2 regions of the Alteromonas sp. DY56-G5 genome follow, and region 1 is predicted to be linked to the other one. Evidence: predicted binding sites of a transcription regulator. Region 1 holds the regulator's gene; the other holds the start of a gene.
What was found. Region 1 encodes FliA, which starts transcription of late flagellar genes. Its sites were predicted from a motif close to CTAAAGNTNNNNNNNNNNNNGCCGATA; they were not measured.

Region 1 (5,165 bases):
TCGGTCAATAATCTGACACTGGGTGATTGGAGAGGTTGCAATGAAAATTAGACGTTTCTTCGGCAAAGATATGCGTGAGGCGTTAAGCCAAGTTAAAGCTGAATTGGGCAGTGACGCTGTGATCATGTCAAATCGCAAAGTCGCTGACGGTATTGAGCTTGTCGCAGCCTACGACAAAGAACCTGAAGCGAAGTTGTTTACGCCGAAAGCGTCTCCACAAGCCGCTGCAAAAACACCTGGTCAAAAGGCAGTGCCTAGCTTGAGCGAAATCATTGGTGACGACGGTCCTGATAGCCTTAAAGCACTGCTAGAAAAGCAGCACGGTGGAAATAATGGCGTAGCGAGTCCCGCGCAACCCAACCAACCAATGACAGCGAATGCTAAGCACGCCAATGAAATTGCTTCGCACTTAGACTTCTCAGAAGCCTTTATTGACGACGTAGAAGCACAGCAGTCTTCTCATGAACCAGTTCGTCAGAACGCTTTCCCAGAGCATCAAGCGTCAAGTATGGATGATACCGCTGTGACGCAGTCAGCGGAGCTTGCGCAAATCAAGGAAGAGCTAGCGTCTCTTCGCGATGTATTGCAATATCAAGTGGCCGACTTGATGGAAGCTAAGAACAAACGTCAAAAACCTGTTCATCAATATCTAATCACCCGTTTAACCGATATGGGGTTAAGCAACGCGTTAGCGAAACAGCTTATTAGCTATACGCCGTCACATTACAACGAACGAGATGCATGGGTATATCTTCTTAACCTATTGGCTAATCGCATAAATGTGACAGGAAACGATATACTTAGCGCACAAGGTGCTGTTGCATTAGTAGGACCAACAGGTACCGGTAAAACAACTACCGTTGCGAAACTTGCTGCCCGCTATGCGCAAAAATACGGTGCAGAGTCGGTTGCGATGATTACCATCGATACGTATAGAATTGCCGCCTATGAGCAGCTAGCGACATACGGAAAGATTATTGGCTGCACGGTGAGAAAAGCGCAGACTAGTGAAGAACTTGCGGATTTATTATTCCAACTTCGTCATAAGCGACTAGTATTGATTGATACGGCTGGATTTAGTCAAAGAGACAGTCGATTAATTAAACAAATTAAGCAGTTTGATAACGGACAAATGCCAAATGTTAAAAAATATTTGGTAGCGCAAGCAAATACGCAATATCCTGCTTTGCAGAGAATCATTCAAGCGTATGATGATATTGAACTAAGTGGCTGTATTTTCACAAAGTTAGATGAGTGCTACTCTTTAGGAGAGGTGCTTAGTGCAGCGGTTGAATACCAATTACCGGTTAGTTATGTCACCGATGGTCAAAAAGTACCTGAAGACATTAAGATTGCAGAAGCGAAATCTTTGGTTTCCGCTGCTGCAAAGCTTTATAAAAAGTACGGTTTGAATCATACTAGTGGTAACAACGCAATTAAAACAGCATAAGCAGTATGATTGACGACCAAGCGAGTAGCTTAAGAAAAATGAAGCAATCACGGTTAATCAAAGTAATCGCCGTCACCGGTGGCAAAGGTGGCGTAGGTAAAACAAACATTACATTGAACACCGCTATCGCCATGGCGAAGCAAGGTAAACGTGTAATGGTTCTCGATGCGGACCTCGGTCTTGCTAACGTAGACGTTATGTTAGGTTTGCGTGTTGAGAAAAACTTATCCCACGTGCTTTCCGGCGAATGTACACTTGATGAAGTATTAGTGACCGGTCCGCACGGAATAAAGATCGCCCCTGCCACATCAGGCACGCAGTCGATGGCAGAATTGTCGCCAACGCAACACGCTGGCCTAATTCGTGCCTTTAGTGAGCTGCGCTCGCAAATTGACGTGCTAATCGTTGATACAGCGGCAGGTATTTCAGACATGGTGTTGAGCTTTTCAAAAGCCTCACAAGACATCATGGTCGTTGTGTGTGACGAGCCTACTTCATTGACAGATGCGTATGCATTGATAAAAATTCTGAATAGAGAGCACGGTGTTTTCCGCTTCAAAGTTGTGGCTAATATGGTGCGCGACGTGCGAGAAGGCCAAGAGCTATTTAGTAAATTAAGCAAAGTGACAGGGCGTTTTTTAGATGTTGCACTAGAATTAGTGGCGACAGTACCGTTTGACGAGAACATTCGTAAAGCAGTGCGTAAACAAACAGCCATTGTCGATGCTTACCCAGGTTCACCGGCAGCCGTTGCAATAACACAGTTGGCGAGTAAAGCCTTAACATGGCCTATTCCAGCGCAGCCAGGTGGCCATTTAGAGTTTTTCATTGAACAATTAGTTGCAGAAAAAGCCGTAGGAAGTCAGCGTTGAACAGCAAGGCAGCCGCTTATCAACAACAAACCGATAAAGCGCAGTTAGTCGAAAGACATGCGCCATTGGTTAAGCGTATAGCGCATCACTTGATAGCGCGATTGCCGGCTAGTGTTCTTGTAGACGATTTAATTCAATCAGGCATGATTGGATTATTAGAAGCCGCGCGAAACTTTGATGGTTCAAAAGGAGCCAGCTTTGAAACGTTTGCCGGCATTCGCATTCGCGGTGCTATGCTAGACGAAATTCGCAAAGGGGATTGGACACCGCGTTCAGTTCATCGAAATGGCCGAGCGATCACTGAAGCAATTTCGCAAGTAGAAAGCGAAACAGGCCGCGATGCTAGAGATTCTGATATTGCTGATAAGCTTAATGTAAGCTTGCAGGACTATCACCAAATGCTTAATGAAGTAAATGCCGGAAAGCTGGTAGGTATTGAAGATTTAGGTGTGTCAGAAGATGTTATTTCGACAGAGCAAAATCGAGGTAGCGACGCACCACTGGAAGATTTAATGCAAGGCGCTTTCCAAAAAGCGCTTGCCCATGCAATTACGACATTACCTGAAAGAGAAGCGATTGTTCTTTCGCTGTATTATGATGAAGAGCTGAACCTAAGAGAAATTGGTGAGGTTCTTGATGTAAGTGAATCGAGAGTCAGTCAAATTCACAGTCAGGCCATGTTAAAACTCAAATCACGAATGAAGTCGTGGCAAGCTGACGAAGAATAGAAATTAATAACAATTAACCCCTCACTGGAGGCTATTTTGGACAAAAGCATGAAAATTCTCGTGGTCGATGATTTTTCTACCATGAGACGTATCATCAAAAACCTACTTAAAGATTTGGGTTTTTCCAACATCCAGGAAGCGGATGACGGAAGTACTGCATTGCCTATGTTGCAGCAAGGTGATTTCGATTTCGTAGTTACCGATTGGAACATGCCTGGAATGCAGGGTATTGACTTGCTTCGCGCGATTAGAGCCGATGACAAGCTCAAGCACCTACCAGTACTTATGGTTACTGCTGAAGCGAAGAAAGAGCAAATTGTTGCCGCCGCGCAAGCAGGTGTTAATGGCTACGTTGTTAAGCCGTTCACTGCAGCAACACTTAAAGAAAAATTAGATAAAATATTCGAACGTTTAGGTTGATCCAGACGCTCACCAGAGAAATGAGGTTTACTGGATGTCAACGAATGTAAACGTTCCAATTTCGTTGGAAGAAGCAAAACAGCTTGTCACCTACCTTGAAGAGGGTGACAACGCTTCAGCCAATGCCCTACTAGAAGCGGCCTCAATGAAAGAAAACGTTGAGTTATTTGCTGAAGTAGGGAAACTGACGCGTCAGCTCCATGACGCGCTGAATAATTTCCAAATAGACGACCGCATTAAAAATCTCGCGACCGATGATATTCCCGATGCACAATCCCGCCTAACCTACGTAATTGAAGAAACTGAAAAAGCTGCTAATACTACTATGGATGCCGTTGAAGCGAGCATGCCTATAGCTGAAATGCTGTCGGCGCGCATCGAAAAGGTTATGCCTGAGTGGAAGAAGCTGATGAATCGCCAAATAGAGTTGGGTGAATTCAAGGCTTTATGCGCAGACTTAGACGAATTGTTGGAAGAAGGTTCGGCACAGTCAGCTAAACTTACACAGTTACTTACAGAAGTATTGATGGCTCAAGGTTATCAAGACTTAACTGGTCAGGTTATTCGCCGCGTTATCGACTTGGTTAAAGAAGTGGAAGACAGCTTAGTTAACATGCTTACCATGTTTGGTGAACGCGACGGTGCAGAACAAACTAAACCATCTAGCGTTAAGGCCGATAAGGTTGATGGTGTAGAGGCAGAAGGCCCTATCATTGATGCCGATAAGCGCGACGACGTCGTGTCAGGCCAAGATGATGTAGATGATCTTCTGTCTAGCTTAGGTTTTTAGGGGAGCGGGCGCATGTCGTTTGATGTTGACGAGGATATATTACAGGACTTTCTAGTTGAGGCTGGAGAGATACTTGAACAATTACAAGAACAGCTCGTTGATCTTGAGAACAATCCTGAAGATGCGGATTTGCTAAATGCAATTTTCCGTGGTTATCACACAGTTAAAGGGGGAGCAGGGTTCCTGTCTCTTACCGAGTTAGTAGAAATTTGTCACGGTGCGGAAAACGTCTTTGACGTAATGCGTAACGGTCAACGAACACTAACCCCTGAACTGATGGATATTATTCTGCAAGCCACAGATGTGGTGGTTGAAATGTTTGAACGAGTGAAAGCTCGGGATCCATTAGAGCCAGCAGATGCACACCTAGTAGACTTGTTACACAAACTAAGTCGCCCGGAATCTCCAGATGAGAATATTTTTGGTGAACAAAGCGCGCCGGTGTCAGAACCTGAGCCCGCGATTGAAGAGCCAGAATTAGTTGTTGAAGAGCCTACTGCACAGGCACCAAGTTCTGGTGATAGCGGCGGTATTGACGAAATCACTGAAGATGAGTTTGAAGCGCTGCTTGATGAGCTTCATGGCTCTGGGGCACCAGGACAGTCCTCAGCGGCTAAAAGCGAACCTGCAAAGGCTGCTGCACCTGCTGCCGCTAGTGATAACGACGATATCACCGACGAAGAATTTGAAGCGCTGCTCGATGATTTACATGGCAAAGGCAAGTTTGGTGGTGAAGAAGCTGCGCCAAAGGCAAATGCACCAGCTCCAGCACCAGTTACGCCGAGTGAAGCTGGTGATGAAGAAATCACCGATGACGAATTTGAAGCACTGCTTGACCAACTGCATGGCTCAGGGCAAGGGCCTACCAAGCAGGGAGCCGTTTCAAAGGCGCCAGAGCCTCCTGT
Region 2 (5,165 bases), on a different contig from region 1:
TAGGCCTGCCGCCAGCGTTCAATCTGAGCCATGATCAAACTCTTCAATTAAATATATCGAAATATGAATCGTCGTTATGTGACACTCTTAACGAGTGCCCACACAGATTGTCTTGTCTAAATTTTTAAAGAACATTCACTTGAAGCCGCTGCTTCTTAGTGACTCACCCTGTTCGAGTGAGGTGCGCATTTTACATCGTTTATTTTCGATGTCAACCATGTTTTTAAACTTTTTATTTGTTTGAAAACTTGGTTTCGCACTTGTTGCTAAGTTGGCTTTGTTTTTCTCGAAGCCCCCTCAGAACGTGGAGCGCATTATAGATACCTCTTGTGAAAGATCAACACTTAAATTGGATTTTTTTGCTTTTTAAGGCACTTTTGGTGTTAACCGCTCATTTCTGCATCATTTCTAGCGACTCAATCCATCTTTAGACTAGTTTTTTCACATTTTATTGTTCAATTTGTTACAAATGAGTAAACTATATACAGCCTCCAACACCATAATAAACAATAGAAAGGTAGGTATATGAAAGTAGGCTTTATTCAATGCGCTGTTATTAGCGCTATTTTTGCAATTGCAGGTTACTTGTTATTTTCTTCTGCTAGTTTAAACGTCCATGTTCCACTGACCGTCTCAGCAGCTCTGCTGATCAGCGGTATCGTTACTCCTTGGCTAGCGTCTCTTATTCAAAGTCCATCTTCCTCAGATGCCAGAGCACATTCTAATGACGGATCAGTAGAAACCTTATATGTAGGTAATTTGCCTTATAGAGCAAACGAGAACGCAGTAAAGGAATACTTCAGTAGCTTTATTGAAGTACAGTCGGTTCGCTTAATGAAGGATCGTAAAACTGGAAAAAGAAAAGGATACGGTTTTATCGAAGTTGTAACTGACGACTTAAACAGCGTTATCGATAAAACTAACGACTCAATCTTCCAGGAGCGAACCCTAAAAGTTCGCCCTGCAAAGGACAAAGTCGAACACGCGTAATTCTACGTACGGTTTAAAGGCTATAAAAAAGCCCGGTTAGCTCTCGCTACCGGGCTTTTATATTAGTAAATAGTTAGTTATTCACTTGTCTCAGCAGATTGAGGAAGTCCATTAAGTAACGTTTGATTGAAAGCGTGAAACCTATTTATAGCAGATACAAGATCTGGCACCTGCACGTCTTTCATCTCATTAATCAACCCACCTAGTAAGGTATTATAGTCTTCGTTACTTTCTAACGTACTTTCGGCATTAGCAAAAGTATCCATCATCTTTTCTAGATATTGCGCTATAGGGCTAACCACATTTCCAAACTTCGAATTATCGCTTTTGTCTTCATTGTAATGTTGGATGTTCTCATACGTCTTTAGCACTTCGGTCTGTGTTGTTCTATTTAACTGTAACGCGTAGCCAACTAACTCTTTATCGTCAAAGCCTAAACTTAACGCTTCTTCAAATGCTTTGTCGATGTCACCACTGTAAAAGGTGTCGGCGAGATCCTGAACTTGACCAACCAAATCAGCTATCGACTCTAACTCATCTTCATCAAGCTCGCCTTTCAATGAAAAGCTAATACCGCTTCGCTCGTAGTATTGGTACGAAGTTTGTTGTTGGTATGACGCTGAAAAATTGTTTTGGCCTTGCTCGCCACTACCGCCTGATTGCTCCTGAGATGCCTGCGCTTGGAAATTAAGTTGTTGAGACGCTTGGAACGAGCGAAGACTCTCAAAACTAAAACTCACTTCGTCGCCATCTTTAGTTCGAATCAGCAAGCTTCCGCTTTTCTCATCCGATGCAGCTACCGCGTTTAAGGACGAAAGCGTTACAGCGTTCGGCTGCTGGCGACCAAATATGTCAGTTTCCAGATCGTTTATTCCTGTATCGATGAGATCGCGGCTTTTTGTCATCCCTTGCTCAATCTCTTCATTCATAAAACCAGCGAGGTCTTTTTCAGCCCAAGCGAATCCACGGCTTACGCCTTCTCTCGCTTGGCTAAATAAGCCATTAAGCTTTTCTTCGCTGGCACCACCGTTTGCCGCACCTCTAATGACGCCACCTACGAACTTAAGTACGTTTCTGGCAACTTTTTCAAAGTCGAACAAACTGTTCGACTTATCTTCAATGCTTTTCTCTTTGGCTTCTTGTGGCTTTTGGCCATCTATAACTAACGCTTGGTTAAGACTACTACTTACCACACGTAAGCCGATGCTAGTTTGGCTACTGGAAACAGATACTGATGCCGCTTGTTGTTTAGAAAACTCAGCCGCTTGCTGCAATCCGTCTTGCTGTAACTGCTTTTTCAACATTTCGTTCGGGTGAACTGATGCCTTTTGATCTGCTTTTTGATCGACCTTCTGGTCGCCCATAAAAGCCTTAATTTGACCCACGTTCATAATTTGATCCTCACTATCCTCAATCTTATTATCGGCAAAGAATCAGTATTGTTTAATTTTAATACAGCTTTTTTTACAGGGTCGTTCCTAATAATAATGCAGAAGTAGATAGCGCTTGTTGCAGTTATTTTATAAGGGACTACAATTCGCGACCTCAACATTGAATGGAGAATTTTATGACCGCGACCGAACAACAACGCTATCAAGCTCAGTTGGACGAAAAAGTAGAACGTCTTACTGCGTTACTTTCTCCGTTCAATGCGCCTGACTTAACCGTATTTCCATCGCAACCAACGCACTACCGTATGCGCGCCGAATTTAGAGTATGGCATGAAGGCGATGATTTGTTTCACATCATGTTCAACCAGGAAACAAAAGAAAAGTACCGCGTAGATAGCTTTCCTCCTGCTTGTAAAGCAATAAACGATGCTATGGCGCTGTTGCTTGAAGAAGTAAGACCAAATGAAGTGCTAAGAAAGAAGCTTTTTCAAATCGATTATCTTTCTGCACTATCTGGCGAGCTTGTCATCAGCCTTTTATACCATCGTCAACTAGATGAGAAGTGGCAAGAGGCTGCAAAAGAATTAAAGGCGAAACTCGAGGCTCACTTTCCGAAAGTAAACATCATCGGCCGTGCGAGAAAACAAAAGCTTATTATCGACAACGATTTTGTTATTGAGCGCTTACCCGTTAATGGCAAAGAATTCATATTTAAGCATATCGAAAATAGCTTCACTCAGCCCAATGCCGAAGTGAACTGTAGCATGATTGAATGGGCACTAGATTGCGTAAAGCCGCTCTCTGGCGATTTACTGGAGATGTATTGCGGTGCAGGTAACTTCTCACTGCCGCTAGCGCTTCACTTCGATAATGTTGTGGGGACCGAAATAGCCAAGCCCTCTGTACAAGCTGCGCAGTTTAATATTGAACAAAATCAGCTCAACAATGTGAAGATCGTAAGACTCGCCGCTGAAGAATTCACTCAGGCTATGAAAGGTGAACGTACGTTTAGTCGCTTAGAAGGCATTGATCTAAGTACATATAATTTCACAACTGTATTGGTTGACCCACCAAGAGCTGGGTTAGATGAAGACTCACTTAGAATGATTCAGGATTACGATAATATCGTGTATATCTCGTGTAACCCTGAAACATTGGCGCAAAATCTTGAGCTTTTAAGTGAAACTCACGACGTTGCTCAATCGGCATTATTCGATCAATTCCCGTTTACTCATCACATTGAGGCTGGCGTTTTACTTACACGCAAAAGCTAGTTTTGGTACAAATTGACAAGGCCTTTGGAGTCACAAAGGCCTATGAAGACGTATTAAAATAAGGTGGCTTTGATTAGAGCAAACGATGTGGACTTAAACCACTAATTCAATTATACGCTTTTTTGCGTTGCACCTAGTTGAACGAAGCGAAGCTGCGCTTTCACTCTCTCACCGATTTCTCGGCGAAGTTTATCGTCTGCTTCTAATGCCTCTGCCCCAGCACTGAATACGAGCCTTACCATAGCATCAGCTTGAAGCTGCGCGCATGCGTATTCTACGCCCTGCTGTTCAATAATGTAGTCGGTCAACTCGTCGATGAAGTGTTGAATCTCTCTAAATACTGCCAACCGATAAGCCGACGACGTACCAGTATGCTCGCGTAGTAATAAACGAAATACGTTTGTATTTGCCGCAATAAATTCCATGAAGGTTTCAACAGAAGTATGTATTACGCCGCCTCCAGAGGCTATACGCCGCCTTGCCTGACGCATAAGCTGCCGCAATGCTAAACCGGCTTCATCCACCAGCGTTAAACCCAATTCGTCCATATCTTTGAAGTGTCGATAAAAAGACGTAGGTGCTATACCTGCCTCTCGGGCAACTTCACGCAAGCTGATTGCCGATAAGCTGCGGTTTTCATCGAGCAAAGAAAACGCAGCATGAATGATATTTTGGCGGGTTTTTAATTTCTGTTCTTGTCGACTCACATTCGCACCATAGGTTGATTAGCTCTGAACGGCTTGATGATTTTTAGCGCTTGGGGTTGAAGCCCTTACGTCATCTGTATAGCCATTAACGCAATCAAACTTCGTACATCAAAGACTAGCATGTGTAGTTTATCGCAACACACACCAGTGGGGAAAGAGAAACAGAATCATCTCTTTTATAAACAAGCATTAAGCAGAAAAAGCCACAATTAACGAGCGCTTCAGCGTAGCTTTACTATAATTAAACTTTACACATGTAAGCAGAACTAATCTGGGTTTTGCTTGCCTGAAGCCTCGTAAAACGATAAATTAGCGAACAGTTGTAAGCCAAGTTGTATAAAATGAAAAAACCTCCTCTTATCCTTACTAATGTGCTGGTATTTATTATATCTGGCGCAATTGCGTTTATTGGTGTGCCGCTATGGGTGGCGTATCAAGGCATCGATTGGGCAGAAATCGGTGCGGCTATATTCCTATTTTACTTTACCGGTATGTCTATAACTGCCGGCTACCACCGCTTATGGTCGCATAAAACTTACGACGCCAATGTGGTTGTTCGTGTGATCCTTGCGATTGGTGGCGCTATGGCGCTGCAAAATAGTATTTTGCACTGGTCGTCAGATCATCGCGTTCATCATCGTCATGTTGATGATAACGACAAAGACCCCTACTCTGCCAAGAAAGGGCTATGGTTTGCGCATATCGGCTGGATGTTGCGTGAGTACCAGGCCAAACGTTACGATGACTACAGTAACTGTAAAGATCTTCAAAAAGATAAAGTGGTGATGTGGCAGCATAACTAC

Region 2: the regulator FliA is predicted to act here: its motif matches at 2,411-2,437, upstream of NO989_RS13935 (DUF5610 domain-containing protein).

What each region holds. Positions count from the first base shown of each region.
Region 1 is NZ_JANHZQ010000004.1:68,895-74,059, reverse strand. It holds gene flhA (flagellar biosynthesis protein FlhA) at 1-11, shown strand, start outside; gene flhF (flagellar biosynthesis protein FlhF) at 41-1,450, shown strand; gene NO989_RS02950 (MinD/ParA family protein) at 1,456-2,322, shown strand; gene NO989_RS02945 (RNA polymerase sigma factor FliA) at 2,319-3,050, shown strand; gene cheY (chemotaxis response regulator CheY) at 3,087-3,470, shown strand; gene NO989_RS02935 (protein phosphatase CheZ) at 3,505-4,260, shown strand; gene NO989_RS02930 (chemotaxis protein CheA) at 4,273-5,165, shown strand, end outside.
Region 2 is NZ_JANHZQ010000028.1:2-5,166, forward strand. It holds gene NO989_RS13930 (RNA-binding protein) at 526-990, shown strand; gene NO989_RS13935 (DUF5610 domain-containing protein) at 1,068-2,381, opposite strand; gene trmA (tRNA (uridine(54)-C5)-methyltransferase TrmA) at 2,558-3,655, shown strand; gene fabR (HTH-type transcriptional repressor FabR) at 3,766-4,362, opposite strand; gene NO989_RS13950 (fatty acid desaturase) at 4,704-5,165, shown strand, end outside.